3 regions of the Pelosinus fermentans DSM 17108 genome follow, and region 2 is predicted to be linked to each of the others. Evidence: riboswitches for the same ligand, from Rfam matches in the RefSeq annotation. Region 2 holds a riboswitch; each other region holds the start of a gene.
What was found. A riboswitch is a leader RNA that binds a small molecule or an ion and turns the genes downstream of it on or off. The one in region 2 is predicted to bind cobalamin.
Positions count from the first base shown of each region.

Region 1: it holds a riboswitch for cobalamin, as region 2 does, so the genes downstream of both, ltrA (group II intron reverse transcriptase/maturase) here and nikB (nickel ABC transporter permease) in region 2, are expected to answer to the same signal.
Region 3: it holds a riboswitch for cobalamin, as region 2 does, so the genes downstream of both, FR7_RS17970 (TonB-dependent receptor plug domain-containing protein) here and nikB (nickel ABC transporter permease) in region 2, are expected to answer to the same signal.

Region 1 covers NZ_AKVN02000001.1:3,602,292-3,610,470, reverse strand. The annotation lists gene FR7_RS16755 (iron-containing alcohol dehydrogenase) at 1-340, opposite strand, end outside; gene cobS (adenosylcobinamide-GDP ribazoletransferase) at 641-1,399, shown strand; gene cobC (alpha-ribazole phosphatase) at 1,418-2,029, shown strand; cobalamin riboswitch at 2,135-2,331, shown strand; gene ltrA (group II intron reverse transcriptase/maturase) at 2,829-4,238, shown strand; gene FR7_RS16735 (nicotinate-nucleotide--dimethylbenzimidazole phosphoribosyltransferase) at 4,514-5,548, shown strand; gene FR7_RS16730 (sensor histidine kinase) at 5,811-7,022, shown strand; gene FR7_RS16725 (response regulator transcription factor) at 7,047-8,179, shown strand, end outside.
Region 2 covers NZ_AKVN02000001.1:3,741,409-3,749,587, reverse strand. The annotation lists gene FR7_RS17405 (metal-dependent transcriptional regulator) at 1-232, shown strand, start outside; gene FR7_RS17400 (nucleoside recognition domain-containing protein) at 487-1,890, opposite strand; gene FR7_RS17395 (FeoB small GTPase domain-containing protein) at 1,887-2,666, opposite strand; gene FR7_RS17390 (FeoA family protein) at 2,711-2,956, opposite strand; gene FR7_RS17385 (STAS domain-containing protein) at 3,255-3,515, shown strand; cobalamin riboswitch at 3,661-3,841, shown strand; gene nikB (nickel ABC transporter permease) at 3,960-4,901, shown strand; gene nikC (nickel transporter permease) at 4,902-5,723, shown strand; gene FR7_RS17370 (ABC transporter substrate-binding protein) at 5,787-7,325, shown strand; gene FR7_RS17365 (ABC transporter ATP-binding protein) at 7,348-8,136, shown strand; gene FR7_RS17360 (ABC transporter ATP-binding protein) at 8,126-8,179, shown strand, end outside.
Region 3 covers NZ_AKVN02000001.1:3,900,058-3,908,236, reverse strand. The annotation lists gene FR7_RS17980 (methyl-accepting chemotaxis protein) at 12-1,694, opposite strand; gene uvsE (UV DNA damage repair endonuclease UvsE) at 2,055-3,008, shown strand; cobalamin riboswitch at 3,114-3,292, shown strand; cobalamin riboswitch at 3,477-3,655, shown strand; gene FR7_RS17970 (TonB-dependent receptor plug domain-containing protein) at 3,785-5,653, shown strand; gene FR7_RS17965 (ABC transporter substrate-binding protein) at 5,823-6,788, shown strand; gene bchH (magnesium chelatase subunit H) at 6,822-8,179, shown strand, end outside.

The sequences.
Region 1 (8,179 bases), 140 kb from region 2:
TTGCGAGTAAAGCAATGGCTTTAGCGCAGTCATGAGGTGAACCTCCGCCAAAGGAAATCAGAAAATCACAACCATTATCCTGAAACAATTTTAAGCCATAATCTACTTGCGGGATTGTTGGATTAGGGGAAACATCATCATGGATGATGTAAAATACACCCGCACTTTTTAAAACATCTGTTAATTTATCAATTAATTTCATTTCCACTAGTATTTTATCGCTTACAATAAGAGCCTTGCGAAATGCCATAGGCTTTATATAGTTTACGATTTGATCCAAGCAGCCAACGCCTAAAATACTTATAGGTGTCATAAAATATTCAATGACTTTTTTGTTCATATTTTTCTTAACCTCCTTATATCAGCGTAGTTAAAATAACCATAACATTGCTATTTTATTTCAGCAAGGGTTATTATGGCTAGTTTTGGTGATTGAGCAATAAATCAATACAAGATAACAAAGGAGAACCTATATATGATTTTACTTTGCCAGTTGTAAGAGTAAATCAGACTATGGAATTTTATTAACATCTTACGAAAAAAAATTGCTAAATGTCTAAATGTAAGAAGGAAAGAAACTTCACGTTACGGAATGATTATTATATGGAAAGTGCAGCAAGGTATGAGGGAGGCAAAAAGTTTGTTTGGAAATGTGATTGGCGATTTTATTACCGGGTTTCAATTTTTGACACGAATTCCAATCAAAGCACAAACCCAATGGTCGCCAAATAGCTTTAGTCAGAGTGTTAAATATTTCCCGCTTATTGGCGGGATTATTGGTTTGATTTTAGCTGGGATTGTATATGGAGCGCAAGGGCTTTTGGGAGTAAAAATACCGATGCACCTTCTGGCAATCGGATTGATTTTGTTTGAAATCATATTGACCGGGGGTTTACACTGTGATGGGTTAATGGACACCATTGACGGTGTTTTTTCAGGAAAACCTCGTGAAAAAATGTTAGAGATTATGAAAGACAGCAGAGTCGGTGCTTTTGGTGCAATGTCTTTTTGTCTGTTAATCTTTGTAAAATATTCTTTGCTTATGGATATGGATCCTAAGTTGTTACCCTTAGCCGTTTTAGTTATGCCGATTGTAGGACGGACAGCCGTTGTCATTCCGATTACATTCTATCCTTATGCCAGGCCGGAAGGGCTAGGAAAGGCATTTTATCAATCTTCACATAAGTATACCCTTTATGTGGCCGGAATATTAGCAGCATTGCTGCTAATTCCTTTGGGTAAAATTGTAATCGTAAGTGGAGTTATCGGTATAGGTTTTGCGTTTCTTCTTTCTGAATATGTCAGTAAACGTCTCGGCGGTTTAACAGGGGATGTATATGGGGCGACGATTGAACTGACGGAAATTGTTACCTTGTTGGTATTCATTATTTATTCATAGCGGAAAGAAGGTGATTCTTTGACTCGGGTAATTTTTGTGCGTCACGGTCAGACTTCCTGGAATCAAGAGGGGAAATATCAAGGGCATAGCGATATTTCATTAAATGAAAGAGGAATAAAACAAGGAAATTTAGTAGCAAAACGCTTAGCGAAGGAAAAAATAAGCGCAATCTATAGCAGCGATTTATTGCGGGCACAGCAGACTGCTGAGGCTATTGCCAAGTATCATGAATTGCCCGTTATAACCAAGCCGGAGTTTCGTGAAATTAATTTTGGCATTTGGGAAGGACTTACCTATCAAGAAATTATGGCAGATTGGTCAGAAATCTTAACTGCAATGTATTCTAAGCCAGGTGAAATCGGTCCGCCTCAAGGGGAAAGCTTTCAGGTTGTTAAACAACGTGTAACTCACGCACTGCAAGAGTGTGTCAAAAAGCATCAAGAGCAGACCATTGTGCTTGTTTCCCATGGGGGAACGATGAGAGTACTGCTTTGTGCTGCATTGGGAATCGGTTTAGATAAAATGTGGTCTATGCGACAGGATAGCTCCGCAATCAATATAATTGATTATATTGATAATCGAGCAGTAGTAGCGTTAGTGAATGACACTTGGCACGTCAAAGATATTTGATACAGGCTAAATGGGATTTTTTTAACGAACTACTTGATTATATTGCTCATCTGCGAATAGTGGATAGGAGAATGAGATAAACTGTAGTACTATTGTGATAACAGAATAAATTGCCACCAAACAGGTGCCTCTTTAACTAGAGGAGAATAGGGAAGTTCGGAAGGGAAGCATATTCCTTAAACGACGCGGTCGCGCCACTGTAATCGGGGAGAAAGTCCTGCAAATGCCACTGGGAAACCAGGAAGGCGCAGGAATTTTAAAGATCCGTAAGTCAGGAGACCTGCCTGTTATGGCTGTCATCTACCCTCGCGTAAGGGGTAATGCCAGAAGGATGGGATTTTTATATAAAATACCTAGCCTTTTGGGCTAGGTATTTTTGTGGTGTGCCCAGCATGGGCGCTTACTAGTTGGTGAAAGTCCAATACGGGGGTTGATAGTGCCAACCGTTAGCCTAAGACAAGGGTGTCCATCGCGAGGTGGAATCTGAAGGAAGTCGGCGGCAAAACTCCGGTCTGAGGAAGACGAACTACATACAAGGCATATGTCAGCTGGGTGAGTTTGCCGCACAAAACGAAGCCCTAAACTATCCGAAGCGGGCGATGTAAATGTAGCAGATAGGTGGAGTGAAAGTAAGCGTTCTTACCTGGGGAGATCTGACAGTCAAGCTGTGGATATGAATTTGAAAACGGCAACCCGTGCAGTAATGTACGACTGAGCTGTCAGAAGTCAGCAGAGGTCATACTACCAGAGCGGCTATATACGCTCTGGGAAGGACCGAACAATAGGAGGTTTCCGAATTTTGAAAGGTACGAAGAAATGCGTAGAAAGCAGACAACTTCACAAAGAAGGCTGCCTACAGGAGACAAGAGTGGAACTCAGAGGTAATGTAGGAGTGCCGAGCATTTCTCCCATGCCCGAAAGAGGAAGAAACGGTGACAATGAATACGCCGGTGGATTGCTGGAGAAAATCCTTCACCGAGATAACATGAATCTTGCTTATAAGCGAGTGAAGGGTAACAAAGGAAGCCATGGAGTCGACGGAATGACAGTAAATGAACTTTTACAATTCCTGAAACAAAACGGCAACCAACTCAGGCAATCCATACTAGAAGGGACCTATAAGCCCGAGCCGGTCAGACGGATAGAAATACCGAAACCGGACGGGGGGAAAAGGCTACTTGGTATACCTACTGTAGTTGACAGAGTGATACAACAAGCTATAGCTCAAATATTAACCCCAATCTATGAAATGCAGTTTTCGGCAAATAGCTACGGGTTTAGACCCGGCAGAAGTGCAAAACAAGCGGTAGTAAAATGCAAGGAATATATCGAGGCAGGATACACCTGGACAGTTGATATCGACTTGGCAAAGTATTTTGATACCGTAAATCACGATAAACTCATGCGCTTGCTTTCAGAAACCATCGAAGATAGCCGAGTGCTGTCGCTGATACGCAAATATCTGAAATCAGGAGTCATGATAAATGGCGTGGTACAGGAGAGCGAGGAAGGCTGTCCTCAAGGGGGCAATCTTTCTCCACTTCTGAGTAACGTCATGCTGAATGAACTGGACACTGAACTCACGAGACGGGGCTTAAAATTCTGTCGTTATGCTGATGATCAGAATATTTACGTCAAAAGCCGGAAAGCGGCAGAACGGGTCATGGCAAGTATCACGCGATTTCTTGAGCAAAAATTAAGGCTCAAAGTCAATCAAGAAAAGAGTACAGTAGACAGGCCGTGGAAGCTGAAATTTCTAGGTTTTTCGTTCTATCACAAAAAAGGTGGATTAGGAATTAGAGTTCACCCTAAGCCTGTAAAGAAATTCAAGCAAAAGCTGAAGGAAATAACAGGACGAAGCAATGCTATGAGCATGGAGCAAAGAGCGGAAAAGCTCCGGCAGTGCATTGTGGGCTGGATGAACTACTTTGGAATGGCTGATATGAAAACCCTAGCTAAAGCATTGGATGAATGGCTGAGAAGAAGGATTCGAATGTGCTTGTGGAAGCAATGGAAGAAAATTGGGACGAAGCACGATAATCTTGTTGCTCATGGCATAGATAACCGCAAAGCGTGGGAATACGCCAATACAAGAAAGAGCTACTGGCACACAGCCAATAGCCCAATCCTTTCTCGGACGTTAACCAATGAATACCTCAGGAAAATCGGCTTCATCACCATAAGTGAAAGGTATTCACTAGTACACTAATTCTGTTGAACCGCCGTATACCGAACGGTACGTACGGTGGTGTGAGAAGTCGGCTACTCAACTAATGGGTAGCCTCTTACTCGATTTTTAATATCAGCGATTGGAGGAAACGTTGAACACAGAGGGCACAGAGATCCGCGGAGGACACAGAGAAAAAATTAAATATCTATCTTTTCTCAGTGTTCTCTGCGCCTCTGCGGTTCGATTCTGTTTTATATGTTTCAAAGAATGTGTTAACGCTTTTCTTATCTATTATAATTTTAGGAGGGGCAGATATGGATTTGGAAGCCAGAGTGGATGAATTGCTGAATGGGGCGGCGAAACCACCTCAGAGTTTGGGAAAATTAGAAAAACACCTCAAGAAAGTAATAATGGCATGGGGAGAAATTCACTCGGAGATGAAACCGCATCATATCATCTTTGCAGCTGATAATGGAATTATTGAAGAAGGTGTTGTCAATTACCCTGGGGAAATTACCTATCTGCAAGCCAAGAATATGGCAGACGGCAGAGCGACGATAAGCTGTTTTTGCCAATGTAATCAAATACCTTACAGCGTCATTGATATTGGTATTAATAACGAGAAAGAAGCTGGTATTCATCATAAAGTAGCCTTTGGAACGAAAAATTTTATGAAAGAAGAGGCTATGACACAAGAAGAATTTGATCGGGCTTGGGCGGTTGGAAAAGAAGTAGTAGCAGACCTTATTCAGCGGGAAGGAGTGAATATCTTCTCTTTTGGTGAAATGGGGATTGGCAATACGACAACCTCGTCGGCTGTTTTACATGCTCTTACAGGAATGCCGCCGGAATTCATTGTTGGCTATGGAGCTGGATTGAGCAGCAGCGAATTTTTAAAGCATAAGCGAAATATAGTAGCAAAAGGTGTAGAGCGTCATAAAAATAAAATGCAAAAAGTCGAAGAAATTCTACGCTGTGTAGGAGGATTTGACATTGTAGGTATTTGTTCTGGGATGCTGCAATGTGCCAAACTGGGTGTTCCTTTTGTAATTGATGGATTTATCACAGCAGTAGCCTATGCCTGTGCATTTCGTATAGACAATACAATTGAAAAGTACGGAATTCCTTCTCATATGTCAAAAGAACCAGGTATGGCTTACTCACTATTGTTGGGGAATATTCCGGCAGAGGATGTGATTCTTCATGCCAACATGGCTTTAGGTGAGGGGACAGGCGCGATTCTAATGGTCTCTATGCTGAAAACCATGTCATACACTATGCAGAACATGGCAAGACTTTCCGATTTTGTATTAAGTGAACCCGCGTCAGCACAGACTGCTGCCGTATAATACATCGTCTTTGCTTGCTATAATATAGTAAAATATTGCTGTTTGCAGGAACTGGTTTCCCTTTTATCTAATACTTATCATGTTAAGGAAGGCTTAATACAGCTGATATTTTTTCATATTAGCTGTATTAAGCCCTATTATCAAACGATGCAGCCGCTCTAAGGCCCCGCTTGTCAAAGATGGGGGTCTTGGAGTGGTTTGGTTGTTGGATGATAGCAACAAATGATATAGTATAGAAGTTTTGATAAGGGGAGGATTGCGAGTGCAAGCATTAAATCGATTTACCTTAGGCGAAATTGTCAATACTCAAATTTTACAAGAAATACAAGATAAATTCTCTGAAGCAACGGGATTGGCGGCAGTGATTGTTGATCCTGAAGGCAATCCGATTACAAAACCCAGTAATTTCACAAAGTTTTGCAGCTATGTTCGTTCTCTTCCTCAAGGGCTAACCCGATGTGTGCAATGTGATGATAAGGGAGGGCGTCGTAATCAGAAACCTTTTGTGTATACATGTCATGCTGGCTTGACGGATCTAGCGGCTCCTATAGTTGTAGAGAATCAATATATTGGTGCATTTCTCGCAGGACAAGTTATTTTGCTCCAGGAAGATGATGATGTTAAAAGCAATATGTTCTGCTGTACAGATGATTTGGGACTGGAGGCAGAACGATTATCGGAATTTTTTGATATCGTGGAAGTCGTGCCGGAGAAACGCATAAAGGCGGCAGCAGATCTAATCTACATTATGTCAAATTATATTGTAGAAATTGGTGTGGCCAATCTTGCGGGCAAGCACCTTGTAAAAGAGATAAAGGCCAAGGCGGAATTAGAAACAATGCTCCGTGCTACGGAATTAAAAGCACTGCAATCTCAGGTCAACCCGCATTTTTTATTTAATACCTTAAATACTATAGCTCGTTTAGCAATGCTGGAGGGAGCGAGTCAGACTCAGGAAGTAGTCTATGCTCTATCGGATTTATTACGTAATAATTTGCGGGATATAGAAATATTAAGAACCTTAGAACAAGAAGTAAAATCCATTAAAGATTATTTGCTGATCCAGAAGATGCGTTTTGGCGAACGTATACAGACCTATATTGATGTGGATGCGTCCATTATGGAAATAAAAATTCCTCCTCTGACTCTTCAGCCTTTAGTGGAGAATGCCATTATTCACGGACTGGAAAGTAAGGTGGAAGGTGGGGTGGTTCACATTAGCGGGCGACTTGAGGAGGAAGAGGTTATTCTCATTGTCAGGGATACTGGTATTGGTATATCATCCGAGGAAGTTGCAGCTATTTTTCGTGCAGAAAAACGTAAACAAATTCATGGGCAGACGACAGGCTTGGGAATTATTAATGTTCACAAGCGAATTCAGCATTACTTCGGTAATGAATACGGTCTTACGATGGAGAGCAAACTAGGAGAAGGGACTAGCATTTACATCCGCCTTCCCTACAGTCCAATGTAAGAGCAGTGCAGCAAGGAGAAAAGAATGTATACATTATTGATTGTAGATGATGAACAATTAGAAAGGCAGGCCTTGCATTTTATTGTTACGCAAAAATGTCCTGCCATAAAGGTAATTGGCGAAACGGGAGATGGAAAGAGTGCTGTTCAGATTGCTGCGGCGCAAAGACCGGATATTGTTTTAATGGATATCCGCATGCCGGAAATGAACGGGCTGGAAGCGGCAAAGCGCATTCGTGCTTTATCGCCTGATACTGTAATTATCATGCTTACGGCTTTTGATGAATTTAGTTATGCAAAACAAGCATTAACGATTGGAGTCGTAGAGTATCTCTTAAAGCCTGTTCGCCCGGATGACATTATGCATACCTTAGAACTTACCATTCAAAAAGTGGATGAATTGAAGAGGAAAAAACAAGAAGAAGCTTCTTTACGGAAAAGCGTAGAAGATGCCATCCCCTTTATTCAAATGTCTTTTGTCTATGATTTGATTTCTGGAAATATTAAAGAAATGGAGCATTTTCAAGAACGATCACGTTTTTTGGGAATGAAAGTAGACCCTGGTGTTGTCTTGGTTATTGATGTTGATAATTTTAAGCAGCTTACCTCTAGTGATAGTGAATTAGAAAAGCAAATGATTAAACAAAAAATTTACAAACTTATTTGTAGTGTTGCTGGCGATTATGCACTGGTTACCCCATTTGGCAGTGACAATTTGATTGTTTTATTAGGCTTTGCTGAAGTGGAAAGCGAAGAAAGAATAAAAAGTAATGCCCAAAAAATTGCTGTAGATATACAAGAATGTATTGCGCAAGCCATGAATATCAGTATTACCATCGGAATTGGGCGATATTACAGTGATCCAAGAGAAATTCATAAGTCCTATTTAGAAGCTTTGCATGCCCAGCAGCAGCGATTTTATTTAGGTGATAGTCAGATCATTCACGTGGAGGATGTACCCTATCTGACTACAGGACCTTTTAACTATCCTTTTCACTATGAGCGAAATGTGCTTGACAAGGTGCGATGCGGTGATCGAAAGCAAGCAAAAGAAGCACTGCATGAATTGTTAGATGGAATATTTGCCAGTAAGGCTAATATGGACACGATTAAAGCATGTGTGCTGGAATTGTTAATTGTATTGTCTCGGTCAGCCGT
Region 2 (8,179 bases):
GAAAAAGACCGGAAATTTCTTAGTCGAGAGAAATAAGATATTGCAGGAATTTCTCACTTTGATTTGTGCTGATTGTGATATAGCAGCAGAGGCAGAAGCTATGGAGCATTATCTTTCCAAAGAAACGATCAAATCAATTCAATTGCTCGTAAAATTTATGCAAGATCATACGGAATATTATAATATTTTTTTAGAGCACGTAATGAATCAAGAAAAGAAGGAAGAAAAATGATGTACAATATCCCTATTCTTAGCAAATTTGAGAATAGGGATATTTTTTTATGACAACCCCATTCTCTTATTTCAAGTTCGCATAGATCATTTTTTTCTTTGCGGACAAGAGTCATAAACGCTTTCATGGAATCATTAAGCCACTTATTTTTATGATACACCAAAAAAGCATTCATCTGCACTTCTTTGTGGTTCGATTGTTTTATATGTTTTTAAGGATGCGTAGAGCTTTTCTTATCAATAATCATCATCCGTCTATACTAAATTGAGTAATCGTGCTGACTGGGCTACTATAAAGCATACTATGAACGCAATGACAGTAGGAATCAGAAATGTCAAAAAGGTCCATTTCTTGCTGCCTGTTTCTTTATAAGCGGATAGCAAGGCTGTGGTGCAAGGCCAGTGAAGCAGGCAAAAGAGCATTGTGCAGACAGCGGTTAACCAAGTCCAGTTATTATTGATGAGAATATCCCGCAGTTCTTCTAAAGTACCAAACTCCATCATTTGACCAGTTGATAAATAGCACATGAGAAGAATTGGCATAACGATTTCATTAGCAGGAAGACCTAGGATAAAGGCTAAAAGAATAAAACCGTCCAGGCCAATGGCGTAAGCAAAGGGCTGCAGCCAAGCTGCTAAATAACCAATGATACTTATCTCTTCTATGTAGATATTGGCAAGCATCCACGTAATGGCACCTGCTGGTGCTGCCATGATAATGGCCCGTTTTAGGACGAAGATTGTGCGGTCAATGAGAGAACGATAAAAAATAGCGCCTAATTGGGGTTTGCGGTAAGGAGGCAGCTCTAAGACCATCGAAGAAGCTTCTCCCTTTAGCAGTGTGTGTGATAAAGCCCAAGATACAGCAAAGGTTACAAAAATTCCTAACACAACTAAGCTCGTTACTACTAGTGAGGCTACTGCAATTTGTAATTCTGATACCACCATACCGCCCATAAAAATAGTGGCGATCGCAATCAAGGTAGGAAATCGTCCATTGCATGGTACAAAGTTGTTAGTCAGCACAGCAATTAATCGTTCACGAGGAGAATCAATGATACGGCAGGAAACGACGCCAGCAGCATTACAGCCAAACCCCATGCACATGGTGAGTATTTGCTTGCCGCAAGCACGGCATTTCTTAAACATATTATCGAGATTAAAGGCTACTCTTGGTAAGTATCCTAAATCTTCCAGCAGTGTGAACAAGGGAAAGAAGATTGCCATAGGCGGCAGCATAACCGCGATAACCCAGGCGAGGCCGCGAAACATACCTAAGACTAATATACCAGTTAACCAGGAGGGAGCTCCTGCTAATTCAAACCAGATTAAAAGCTGATCCTGAAATGCAAAAAGCGTGTCAGCAATCATTTGAGAGGGAACATTTGCCCCTGCAATCGTAATCCAGAAGATGACGCTAAGTAAAGCAAACATGATAGGATAACCAAATAATCGGGAGGTTAAAACGTCGTCTAGCTTATGATCCCAACTGCGTGAATCAGTGGAATTTTTACTTACGGCTGGCCCTGCTATCATTTCAGCGTTTTGATAAATATCAGATACAATTTTATCACCTAAGTCGGGATTACTGAGGCGGATTTTTTCCGCCTCAGTGCATATTTCCTCCAGGGTGATCATAGGTTTTATTGCAGCGCTCATACAGCAACCTCCTGTAAGCGTGTTGAATGCAGATCAAAATCAAGATATTGACTGATGCTGTTGATAAAAGCTTTATCTCCATCTAATAATCGCAGCGCTACCCAGCGAGGGTTGAGATTCGAGCCGATTAATCTTGATACTTTTGGCAGAAGTTGTTGAATAGCATTTTCCACTTCAGAAGAATAGTTAATCTGTCTGGGAGCTGGGGTGCAAAGCCCTGTAGACATTTCATATAACTTTTGACGCAGGGTGTCGAGACCTTTTCCATTACGGGCAGCAGTGGCAACAACTGGTACACCTAAATCTTTTTGTAAAGCAGAGATATCGATCTTAATATTTTTCTTTTCTGCTTCATCAATCAGATTGACGCAAACAATAATCTTCGGTGTGATTTCCATGACTTGCAATGCCAAATTAAGATTGCGTTCAAGGCAGGTAGCATCTAATACTACTAGTGTTGCATCCGGTTTGCCAAAACAAATAAAGTCTCTGGCAACTTGCTCTTCTACTGTATGGGCTAAGATCGAATAAGTGCCAGGTAAGTCGATCATTAAAAAAGAGCGATCGAGATACGTAAAACTTCCTTGAGCATTATCAACGGTTTTTCCAGGCCAATTTCCTGTGTGCTGATGTAAGCCGGTTAGCGCATTAAAAACAGTGCTTTTTCCTACGTTAGGATTACCAGCTAAAGCTACCGTAAATTGCCCAGGAGTCGTTGAAATTCCAAAATGCTCACTCAGAAATTTCTGATGTTCTTCAATCGTAGAATTGCTCATTCTCATTCTCCTCCTAAATTTGTTGGCTACAGTTATAACCAGGATTACATCGGATTCACATGAATTTGACTGGCGTCTTCACTGCGCAAAGCAATGAGAGTATCACGTACCATATAGGCTACAGGGTCACCTGCTGGGCTTTTGCGAATGCATTGGACAGGCGTTCCTGGTACCATACCTAAGTCTAGAATGCGGCGGCGCAGTAAGCCTTGTAAATTAAGGGATACGATCTGGCATACAGATCCTATGCCCAGTGTTGATAATGGAATTGTTGTTAATGCAGTATTCATTATAAATCCTCCTTTGGCAAAATGGTTTCATATTAGCCATGGCTAACATTTATAGGAAAAAATATGGTTAGCCGCGGCTAACATATAAGTAAGGGAATCTAATTTAGTATATGAACAGCAAAAGATTTGGTTACTTGCATTCACTTGATTAATAATATAAATATTTGACAGATGTTTTAATTATTGTTAAAATGATAATGATTATCAATAATTAAAAGAAAAATAAGATGGTTATGCTCATAAAACATATAAACATGAAGTGAATTTGTTTATTTAAGGTTTAAAAGGAGGAAGATGGATGTCTGTATGGGTAACAACTGATAACCGACAAGTATATATGAATGTAAGCGGTGATGTATTTGTAGAGCATCTTAATTTTCTGGAGCAAAATATGCTGAAGCATTTGCAGTATGGGTATCGGCGTATTGTGGTTAATATTAATAATATCGGACATCTTGATCATGATGGTATCCATGTTTTTCAATATGTGCGTGAAAAGATGCTAAAGCATGGCGGAGAATTGATTATTGAAGATGAAAAAGGGAAATTAGCCATTTAATTCATGTCGGATGGAATGACATCTTGCTTAATAACATGAGATTTTAAAGGGGATTTCCTCCGTTTATCTATTTATTGCAAAAAACTCCAACAGTTGACAAAGAGCGGATTCTATTGTAAAGTATCGATGAGAATGGCTATTACAATTATATATTGCTGGTATAGGTGCCCTTCGGGGCTTAATAGGGAAGTTTGGTTCAATGCCGACACGGTCCCGCCACTGTAATGAGGAGCAAACCCATGTTGTGCCACTGAGATGATATCTTGGGAAGGTTTGGGGGAGTGATGATCCAGAGTCAGGAGAACTGCCTATATAACAAATCACCGATATGACCTGCGAGAGATGGGGATGGGATTTATGCGAATTGTCGTATTGTTTTCTGCTTGCGTTTTACTCTCGGTTTATGCCGAGAGTTTTTTTATTTTATAGAGAGGAGAGGGTGATTTGAAGGGAAAAGAACTCGTACATCGTTTAATGCAGATGCTTATTACTCTTTTCGGTGTGAGTCTGCTGACATTTTCTCTGATGTATCTGTCACCGGGTGATCCGGTAGAGATGCTGTTGGAGGTAGCTGACACAATTGTTTCAGAGGATACAATTGCCGAGACGCGGGCACAGCTTGGATTGGACAAACCATTTCATGTACAGTATTTCCGCTGGCTCGCAGGTGTCTTACAGGGAGACATGGGCATGTCGTATTCGGCAAAAATGCCCGTAGCTGACCGACTCTGGCAAAGCCTGCCGGGAACTATGGTGCTTGCTGCCTCGGCGACGGTGACAATGCTTCTGATCTCGGTTCCGTGCGGGATACTATCGGCTGTATATCGAAACCGCCCGCTGGATTATCTTATTCGCGGCACTTCGTTTTTGGGCGTATCCATGCCGAGCTTTTGGGTAGGACTCATTTTGTTGTATGTTTTGGGGCTGAAGCTGAGATTGTTTCCGATAGCGGGCGGAGAGGTATCATTCGACAGGATGATTCTTCCCACGTTGACGCTGGCCATTGCGATGGCAGCTAAATATACGCGGCAGGTGCGTACAGCGGTTTTAGAGGAACTGGGACAGGAATATATCACCGGAGCACGGATACGAGGATTTCCTATGCACAAAATTCTCTGGCGCCATGTGCTGCCAAATGCATGCTTGCCGCTTATTACGCTTTTAGGCCTGCAAATTGGCTGGCTTCTGGGCGGCGTGGCTGTCATTGAGATGGTCTTTTCCTGGCCCGGACTTGGCAAAATGGCAGTACATGCCATTGAGATGCGTGACTATCCTTTGGTACAGGGGTTTGTTCTCTGGATTGCAGTTTTGTATATGGGGATCAATTTGTTGGTCGATATTTCCTATACGTATCTTGACCCGCGGCTGAAGAAAGGGGGATGCTGAATGGGAAATTTGACAAAGGATAAGTTCTTGTTCTGGCTTTATACATTTTTTGTCCTTTTGATTCTCGGCTTTGCAATTTTTGCGCCATGGTTGGCTCCTTACGATCCGTATGATGCGGTGATGCGGCATTCCCTGCAGGCACCCTCTGATGAGCACTTGTTTGGGACGGACAAGCTAGGGCGGGATTGTTTGTCACGTATTATTTATGGGGCACGCACTTCGCTGATGATGACGCTGTCGCTGGTCGCCGTGATAACGGTGGTGGGAACTTTTATTGGCGTGTTGGCGGGCTACATGGGGGGAAAGGTAGATACCGTACTTATGCGCATTGTCGATATGATGCTGGCTTTTCCAGGAATCGTGCTGGCTATTGCTATTGCCGGCATGCTGGGCGGCAATATCATCAATGCAATTTTGGCGTTGGCGGCGGTCAGCTGGACTAAGTACGCTCGTTTGGGGCGCAGCCTTACGCTAAAGCTGCGTCAGCGTGACTTTATTGCCGCGGCTGTAACAAGCGGGTCAAGACCGCTCCATATTCTATGGCGCCATATTTTACCCAATATCCTGCCGACAATTGTTGTGACGGCCGCGATGGACATCGGTACAATGATCATGGAATTGTCCGGGTTGTCCTTTTTGGGTTTTGGCGCGCAGCCGCCGACGCCGGAATGGGGTCTTATGCTCAATGAGGGAAGACAGCATATCCAAACAGCTCCTTGGCTGATGCTTTATCCGGGGGCAGCAATTCTGATGGTAGTAACAATTTTTAATCTATGGGGAGACAGCCTGCGCGATATCATGGACCCGCAGCGGGCAAATTGAATAAATACAGATGAGAAAGGATGAGATTTCTTGAAAAGATTAGGAAAGTTAACCTGGGTACTTATGATAGTGTGTTTGGCGGCGGTCTTTATAGCGGGGTGCGGCGGCAGCGGTAAAAAGGAAGCCGACACAAAGACTCTGAAAATTGGTGTAACCAACTTTGCCGATTCACTGGAGCCGACAGAAAATTATTTTGGCTGGGTTGTCATGCGCTATGGCATCGGGGAAAGCCTGGCGAAATTTGATGAAAAGATGAATGTACAGCCGTGGCTGGCTGAAAGCTGGCAGATCAGTGGCGACCACATGACCTGGACATTTAAAATTAGGGATGGTGTGAAATTCTCGAACGGTAAACCGTTGGATGCGGCTGCTGTTAAGGCATCGCTAGAAAGAGCTTTTGCCAAGAATAAACGGGCAGTAACGTTTTTTAAGTATAAAGAAATGAAGGCTGAGGGCCAAACGCTTACCATCTTTACGGAAAAACCGGAACCTAATATGCCGGGATTTTTAGCTGACCCGCTCTTTTTAATTGTGGATGTATCGGCTGAACCGGCACGTAATTTTGCAAAGGAAGGACCCATTGGTACCGGTCCGTATATGTGCAAGACTTTTGTCAAGGATAAAGCAGTTATGGTGAAAAACCCTTATTACTGGGACGGCGTAGTGCCTTATGAGACGGTTGAAATTCCATCCATAGATGATCCGAATACACGGGCAATGGCTTTGCAGTCTGGCGAGGTGGACATGGCGGTCAATATTGCAGCAGGTGACATTGGTCTTTTTAATGATGCGGCGAAGTTCCATGTTGACAGAATTGCCTCGCTGCGCACCGTATTAGCTCGGATTAATCAACAAGGCGTTTTGGGCGATCCGAAGGTTCGTGCGGCATTTATCAGTGCCTGTGATAGAAAAGTGTACAATGAGGTTATTCTGAAGGGAACCTTTATTGAAGGCAAGGCGCCAGTCCCGCCGTCAATGGATTACGGTTTTGATCAGCTCAAGGATCCGAACAGCTATAATATCGAACGTGCCAAGCAGTTGTTGGCCGAAGCGGGCTGGAAAGATGCTGACGGTGATGGTGTATTGGAAAAAGATGGTAAGAAGCTTACGGTGGATTTTGTAGTATACAACAGCCGCGCTGAACTGCCCATTTATGCTGAGGCTGTGCAGTCTGATGCGAAGAAGGTTGGTTTCGATGTAAAAATCAAGACGGTGGACTATAACTTAATCGATAAAATGGGGATTAACGGCGAATATGGCCTTTTAATTTCAAACATTACGACTGCCAATACCGGCGATCCGGAGATCTTCTTAAATTGGTACTGGAAAACAAATACAAACGGCGATAATCCGCAGAACGGCTCCGGTTACAGCAATCCTGCACTGGATGCGAAGTTTGCTGAACTTTCCACAACGTTTGACCGTCAACAGCGCCGCCAGCTAATTATCGATTGTCAGCAGATCATTATGAACGACGGGGCCGCTTTGTTTCTGGGCTATCCGGAAACAAACATTATTAGTTCAACCTTGATTGAAGGTGCCCAGATGTATCCGTCCGATTATTATTGGCTGACCAATAAGATTAAACCCGCTAAAAAATAATATCACATAAAGGAGAACTGAAATGTTGCTAGAAGTATCGGACCTTTCAGTATCCTATGGGGAACGTGAAATTGTCCGGAATGTTAATGTATCGCTTGATGAGGGCGAGGTCCTTGCAATTGTAGGCGAAAGCGGTAGTGGCAAAACAACGGTTATCCGCGCGATTCTTGGCTGCCTGCCGCATGAGGGGCGTGTAAGCGGCGGGAAAATTCTCTTTGAAGGAAAAAATCTATTGGAGAATACCACTGCTGAGTGGTGTCGCCTCTGTGGAACAAAGGCAACTATGGTTTTTCAAGACAGCGGCAGCATACTGGACCCTATCGCCCGTATCGGCAGCCAATTCATAGAGTATATACGTGAACACTCGCCGTTGACAAAAAAGGAAGCAGCCAGGGCAGCAGAAGATATGCTCAGAAAAATGCACTTGCCTAATACGGAAAATATTATGAACAGCTATCCGTTTGAACTGAGCGGCGGTATGCGTCAGCGTGTTGGCGTGGCAATGGCGATGGTTTTTAAACCGCGGCTTCTGCTGGCGGATGAGCCGACCTCGGCTCTGGATGTGACAACCCAGGCGCAGGTAGTAAAAGAAATGATGGAGATTTGCCAACAAGATAAAACGGCAATCATTATTGTTACGCATAATATCGGTGTAGCAGCTTATATGTCGGATAAGCTGATCGTTATGCAAGCAGGCGAGATCGTAGAATCCGGTAGAACGGATGAGATTATCGCCCGGCCACAGTCGATCTATACAAAAGAACTGTTAGATGCGGTACCGCAGGTTGGAGGGAAAAGCTATGTCAGCTGACAAGGAGACGATTTTAACAATTGAGCATGTCATAAAGCGTTTT
Region 3 (8,179 bases), 160 kb from region 2:
GAAAAAACCTGTTAAAAACGGAATTTATTTACGACTTCCTGCAGGTTCTGCGCCATTTCGCCCAAAATCTGGCTGGAGGAAGCGATTTCTTCCATGGATGCTGATTGTTCCTGGGTGGCTGCTGAGACCGTTTGTGTTTCTTCAGAAGTCTTTTTACTTAAAGCATCAATTTCTTTTACCGATAGTACGATGACTTGGCTGCCATCGGCGATCTGCTGTATGGCTGATGAAATATCTTTGATCTGTGTTGATACTTCAAGTATGAGTTGAGCAATTTCCTGGAATGACTTTCCTGCCACATCTACAACCTCGGCTCCTATTTTTACTTCAGTAGTGCCCTTGGTCATGGCAATCACAGCTTCTGTAGTATCACCTTGAATTTCTCCAATCAGTTGAGCTATTTTCTTCGCGGCTTCTTGCGACTGTTCAGCTAGTTTTCTTACTTCTTCGGCAACTACAGCAAATCCTCTGCCTTGTTCACCGGCCCTGGCCGCCTCTATAGCAGCATTTAACGCTAGTAGGTTTGTCTGTCCTGCAATACCGGATATGGTACTGACGATTTGTCCAATTTCTTTAGATTGTTCTCCCAATTTTGTGATAACTTGGGCTGAGGTATTTACTGTTTTTTCGATTTGCGCCATTTGGTTAATGGCCTTTTCTATTGATTCGCCGCCTTTGATCGCGGTCTCAGAGGCTTGAGAGGATTTCCCCGCTACAATCGTAGCATTGTTGGCAATTTGTTGAATGCCGACAGACATTTGTTGTACGGCAACCGTTGTTTCAGTAAAAGTTGTTAGCTGCATTTCAGCGCCCTGGGCCATATCGGAAATGGAAGCCGCTATTTGGCCAGCAGCTTGCGTGGAATGAGAGGCACTTGCTGTGAGCTGCTGGGAAGAGGTCATGACTTGATCAGCTGCATGGGCAACTTTTTCAATTACAAGACGCAGATTACTTTTCATTTGATTAAAGGAAGCCGCCAGCTGGCCCAGTTCGTCGGAAGATCGTGTTTTAATATCATCTACTGCAAGGTTGCCGAGTGTAATTTCTGAGGCAGCCTGTGCAACCAGTTTTGCAGGTATGGAGATTCCCCGGCTGATATAGATGCTAATGCCAATGGCAATCGCTGCAACGAAAAGGCTAACGAGAACTAGCAGCAGTTGTACTTCACTAGCTTTTTGCGTACTATGTTCTTCTTGCTCTCTTACATATCCTTTTACTAATAATATAAGCTCTTTGGTTGCTGCTATGGAATTCTCAGACGGTTTGCCTGCCTGCTGCATGTAAATACCAACCTGTTCAATATTGTTGGCACGTTTTGCTTCAATGGATTTTGCTGCAATGGTATCAAAGGCCAGCTTTTCTTTCTTTAACGTTTCTAAGACCGCCTGGGAATTTTGAAAGGACAATGCAGCTTGGAGTTTGTTGATCTTATCATCGCCATATTTGCGATAGTTATCAAAGGTAGCTACGTCAGCCAAATCACCTGTGAAATTAAAACGACGCATAGCCACAGCCTCATTTGATACGTCTATGGCAAGTTCCTCAACCAGCTCAAGCTGATAGAGACTATCTCTCATGATTTCTTTTGAAGTTGAATTTAATTCACCCACTTGAAAATAAGTAAATGCACTCATAATAAATACTAAAGCGATGACCACCATAAATCCACTTAAAATTTTTATTCTGATTGTCATAATGAGAGCGCCTCCTTTTTTAAAAAAATAAAAAGTTACATATTAAGTTTAGAAAAAGACATTTATATATAAAAAAAGCTGGCAGTTGAGCCAGCTTTAATAAGCATGTACTTTGCTGTCGCAGCATTGCGACAAAATGTTTTGTATTAAATTGTACTATAACTATTATAATAACATAAATAGGAAATAGTCAATCTTATTCGTAGTAAATCATGTTAAATTATGCTAAAAATATAATATCGTTGCAGAAATATCTTAAAATTTTAGGATTGAGGCATACTATTAGGAATAGGAATTGTAAAGTTAGGTACTTTTGGACAGACTAAAATTGATGATTTTTGGTGTGAAAGGGGTTAGTTTATGCGCATCCGCTTGGGGTATGTAGCCATAGCTTTAGGCATTTCTCAAGGATCTCCCAATAAAACAACTACTGTCCTTAATTTAACTAAAATTAAGGACAAAAAGGATCAGCTTAGTAAACTCAGACGCTTGGCAGAAGAAAATTTAGCTACGCAGCTGCGTGTGATGCGTTATAATGCAGCTCATCACATTCAAGTATTTCGGATTACTTCGCAGCTAATCCCTCTAGCGACTCATCCCGTTGCCTTTGGGTGGGATTATTGTGAGGATTTTCGCTCAGAATTGCTTGCCATTGGTGATATTGTAAAAAGGCATGGATTACGGGTTAGCGCTCATCCCGATCATTTTACGATTTTGAATAGTCCACTTGAACATGTAGTAGAAGCGGCCCTTGCAGATTTGCGGTATCATGTGAATCTTTTTGAGGCTATGGAATTGGGAGCCGAATCTAAATTAGTGCTGCATGTAGGGGGATTATATAAAGACAAAGTGCAGTCAATCGAACGTTTTAAAGTAATATTTCAGCAGCTTCCTGATACTATTCGGGAACGGATTATTATTGAAAATGATGATAAATCTTATACTGCCAAGGATGTACTCACTCTTTGCCAGGAGATAAAAGCACCTATGGTATTAGATGTACATCATGATCATTGCTGCAATGAAGGAATACATCTTGAAGATATTCTGCCAGAAATATTTGCAACTTGGGGAAGTCAGATACCTAAAATTCATTTTTCCAGCGCAAGAGAAAGCGCAAATAAAAGAGCACATGCGGATCATATTGCTGTGGATGAATTTTTGAGATTTTTAAACATAGCGAAGAAGTGCAGCCGTGATTTTGATGTTATGATAGAAGCAAAAGAAAAGGATTTGGCACTATTTTCCTTAATGGAAAAGCTAAAAGAAAATTCTGGAGTAAAGGTTATCAACGAAGCTGAGATAGAATATTAGCTTCAAGTTTTTTTCTTTGTATTTGATTTGAAAATCCTTTGACATGTTGTCGAAGAAGATGATATCATGATTAAGAATTACAGAATATTATGCTTTTACAAACAATTAAATAATAATGAAATAGGTGCCCTACGGGGCTTAATAGGGAAGTTCGGTGCAATGCCGACGCGGTCCCGCCACTGTAATAGGGAGCAAAGCCATAGGTGCCACTGGGGTAAGATCCTGGGAAGGCTGGCAGAGCAATGAACTAGAGCCAGGAGAACTGCCTATTTGACAATCACCGTTACACCCACGAGCGATGGGGAGGCGATTAAGTATCTAACATTGTAACCTATTTCTTCCCGGCGCAGCGTGCTGGGATTGTTATGGATATAAAAGATAGTACTTATGTCTGTCTCCTGCTTATGTGGGAGGCATTTTTTTGTTCGGCAAAGCATAATCAAGGAGGTGTTTTCAGCAGAATTAACAAGTACATATATGGAGATAGGTGCCCTACGGGGCTTAATAGGGAAGTCGGTATGATGCCGACGCGGTCCCGCCACTGTGATGGAGAGTGAGCCAAGTTATACCACTGAGAATCAATTCTTGGGAAGGTTTGGCAAGCAATGACCCAAAGCCAGAAGAACTGCCTATCTAACAGTCACCGTTTTACCCACGAGCGATGGGGAGGGGATTTATAGGCATCTTTTTATTTAGATTGCTCTTTTAGTCTGCCCTCCCCATGCAACCCGAAATTATACTTATATATAAATAGCAGCATGAGGAGTGAAAGTATTTTGAAGAGAAATGTAACTAAAAAGATGATTGCGGCGTTAGCCTTAGGATTTATGGTCATGCCCTGTGTACAAGCTGAAGAGGATAAGAGTTTTGAGTTTGATCCAATGATTGTAACGGCCTTGCGAGGAGAAAGCAAAGAGCTGGATACCCCTGCAAATGTAACGGTAAAATCCGGAGATGAACTGCGAGCCACTGGAGCAAAGACTGTCATTGATGCATTGCAATTTGTGGAAGGTATTAATATTTACTCCCAAAATCCATACGGACAGTCCGCAGGGAGAATGAGCAGCGAGCTTGTTATGAGAGGCATAAAAAAAGGTACGCTGATCATGGTAGATGGTGCCCCAATTAATATGAATGGTATGTTCCAGCTTGATAATATTCTGCTGGAGAATGTAGAAAAAATAGAGGTTGTTAGAGGACCAGGATCCGTTATGTATGGCAGTGATGCTTTTGGCGGCGTTATTAATATTATGACTAAGAAACAAGTGAATAATTCCATTACCGTTTCCACAGGTAATAAAGGGCAGCAAAATTATAATCTTAATTTCCAATCAGGAAAATTAGCATTTAGCAGTTCATTTGTTGATACAGGAGAAGTGAATAATCTTACTAAAACCGTGGATTCTAACCCTGCTAAATCAACATATGACAATTTTCTTGGAGGTGAAAAGCAGAGTTTTAATGCTACTTATCAATTTAATGATAAAATGACATTATATTATACCCATACCGAAGATGAATTGAACAAAGAAAGAAGAAGCCTAATGACAAAGAAGGTGACTAGTTTATATAATGATCAGGAAAATCTGGATCGAATTAATTTTCAGTATAACGATAAGGATTGGAAAGCTATGCTTTATGGTTCATTCCGCGATCTCGATTACACTACTAAAACCGTCAGCACAGGAGCCTATGCTTCCAATATCAATTTAAAATCATCAAAATATGGACTGGATGCCAATAAATCATGGGATGATCAGCAAATACACTATTTGGCAGGTATTACACTAGAGCAGGAAAAATATAAAACAATAGATTTTGTAAAACCAGAAAATTCAAAGGGAACTTATGAACGAACAGTTACGTCTCTTTATACCCAAGGAACTAAGGATTTTAATGAAAATAAAAAACTGATTTTAGGTCTTAGGGGACAACATGCCAGAACAGAGAGCGGTGATGAGTACAATCAATTTTTACCACAAATACAATACAATCAAAAGTTGAGGCAGGATAGTTCCTGGTTTGTCAATGTCGGAAAAGCTTTTCGATTACCGACTCTTACTGAATTGCATACAGGTACAACCAGTAACTTTACATCTAATTCTAATTTAAAGCCAGAAAGTGGATGGACGTATGAGACTGGTTGGAAAAAAGAAAGTCAAATTGGCACGCTAAAAACAACTATCTTTATGATGAATATTGACAACCATATTGATACTGATTCTTCAAAGATGTTTCAAAACTTTAGCAAATTTAAAAATGAAGGAATCGAAGTCAGCTGGCAACAAAGGTTATCAGATAAATATAGTTATACTGTTGGCGGTGTTTATGGTAATCCACGAGAAAAGGATGCAACAGGTGAGTGGATTCGAGCATATAGCCGCATTCAGGGAAATCTCACACTTCGCTATACCTTGGACAAGCTGACAGCTAATTTAGCGGCTAACTATACTGCTGATCGATCCAATAAGGCACTAAATGCTCTGCCAGTCAGTCTGATGGTCAATTACCAGTTAAAACCTGAAACTGCTGTATTTGCTACCATAAGAAACGTGTTAAATCGTAATGATGTAACGACAAATAGTAGCAGTTACTATTATGCAGCGCCGCGAACTGTTGAGTTTGGTGTAAAACATTCATTCTAGAGGATAAGGTTAGAGTGTAACAACTAACAAATTGATCTAAAAAATAGAAATCACCTGAATGTTGTGTTGTCTTCAGGTGGTTTTCTTTTCATAAAAGAATTAAATCTTTTTATGAGATTATAATAATCATAAAAAACATGATAAATCATTTAAATAATGAGGGATTATCGTGAAGTATAAAATGCTATTAATTTTTCTTACCGTTTTTTTTATTTTTGGCATTATGGGATGCGCTCAGAAGCAGAATGGGGGAGTGCCAGCAACTGGCAGTTCCAATTATCTTAGTATTCAAGATGATGCTGGACGCCAAGTGATATTACCGAAAAAACCAGAGCGAATTGTACCTCTTTCTCAAAGCTTGGTAGATCTGCTTTATGCTGTTGGCGGGAGCGCAGCAGGCAGGCCCAGCTCGCGGACAGGAACTTTACCTAAAGATATGCAAATCCTGCCTGAAGTAGGCCATGTTGCTAATATAAATACCGAGAAGGTAATGTCCCTGCAGCCCGATTTAGTAATTGGATATCAGGGACTGCATGAAAAAAACATTCCGATTATGGAAAGCAGTAATATCCCCTTCATAATAGTAAAAATAAAAACCTATGATGATGTTATCAAGAATATTAATCTTTTTGGAGGTATTGCAGGCAGGAGAGAGCAAGCTCGAATCGTTGCAGACCAAATGAACCAGCGAATAAAAAAAGTAGTGGATCAGCTTCCTTCAACTTCCAAGAGTGCAGTGATTCTCCATGCCACTGGCAACAGTGTAACAGTACAGCTGGAAAATAGTATTGCCGGGGATGTGGCTAAGATCATTAAACTGAAAAATGTAGCAGCGGATAGTATACCTTTAGATGGAAATCCAGAATCCACGCCTTACAGCATAGAGAAATTAGTAGAAAAAGATCCTGATATTATTTTGATTACCTTCATGGGTGAAAAAGCTGATATTGAGAAACGGCTAAAGCTGGAGGTGGAAAGCAATCCTGCCTGGAATGGTCTTCGAGCGGTGCAAAATAAGCAAGTTTTTTATCTTTCCATGGAATTATTTTTACTAAACCCAGGAATACGTTATGATGAAGCAGTTGCGTATATGGCAAAGATTGTGTACCCTGAGACATATGGTATTATTCAATAGACTGGCTGAGAACATGAGGATGAGGAGGATACCATGAAAATAGTTATATTAACCGTTTCCAATGCGGCCTTAGCAGATATCGTACATGTGCTGCGAGATATAAATAAGGAATTTCCGGATGCTTTACAGCTGAGTTTATTTTATGCAGCCAAGCATTTCCATAAAGGAGAAGCAGAGCGAATTTGTCAAGGAATTCAACATGCGGATTTTATTCTCCTGGATTTGATGGGAGCCTCTCGTGAATACGAAGAGCTTGTTATTGAAGCCTGCCAAGAAAAGACTTGTCAGATTCTTCCCATTGGCGGTGATAAGGAAGAAATTCGCAGACTTCTCAGGTTAGGCAGCTTTTCTGGTAAAGATATGCAAAATGGTATGCAGCCAAGTGCTCGTGCATCTCTTGATTCCATGGTGCGCATGTCCAATATGGCAGAAAAGCTGGGAAAAATGCTTCCTGTGGGGAAATTGAAAGATATAAAGAACTATATACAAATCATTAAATATTGGAAAAATGCAGAAGAAGAAAACATTCGAAATATGTTGTATTTGATTGGAAGAGATTATGGTAAAAATCGAGACTTTCCTAAGCCAAAAGATCCTGTAGGAGCAGAAGATACTGGGATTTTTGATCCAACGGCATCTCAATATTTTTCCAGCGTAGCAGAATATCGGTGCAGCAGTAATTTTGATGAACAAAAACCAACAATTGCTCTGTTATTTTACGGACATAACTATCCAAACCGAACAAGAGGCTGTGTGGCTGCTTTTATGGAGAAATGCAAATCTTTTGCAAATCTATTACCCATTGCCTTCGCTCGTACAACCAGTCGCGATATAGCGAAATTAAGAGATATTTTATCTGTGCAGACAGAGAAAAAAATAGATCTTGTAGTAAGTTTTCTGGCTTTTCGATTAGGGGCAGGCCCCATGGGGGGAGATGCCGAGTCTGCTGTACAACTGCTGGAAGAATTAGATGTTCCCTTTATGCATCCTTTTTTTATGTCACGCAGAGAAATGGCAGAATGGGAACAATCTCCCCAGGGAATCAACTCTACAGAATTTCTGATTCAAATGATGCTTCCGGAACTGGATGGCTGCATAGAGACAATACCCATAGGAGCGCTGGCTTCTGCTGTTTATGACGCTGATTTGGAAATCAGGATTCAAGAACTTACCTTAATTGAAGAGCGAGCCAATAAAGTAGTAAGCCGTATTCAAAAATGGCTGGCTCTTCGCCATAAGCCAAATAAAGAAAAAAAGGTAGCAATCATTTGCTATAACTATCCTCCTGGTGAGGATAATCTCTTTGGTGGAGCCTTTTTGGATACCTTTGTTTCTGTAGAAAAAATACTGGGAATGTTACATAGAGAAGGATACCAAGTGGAACCGGTTAC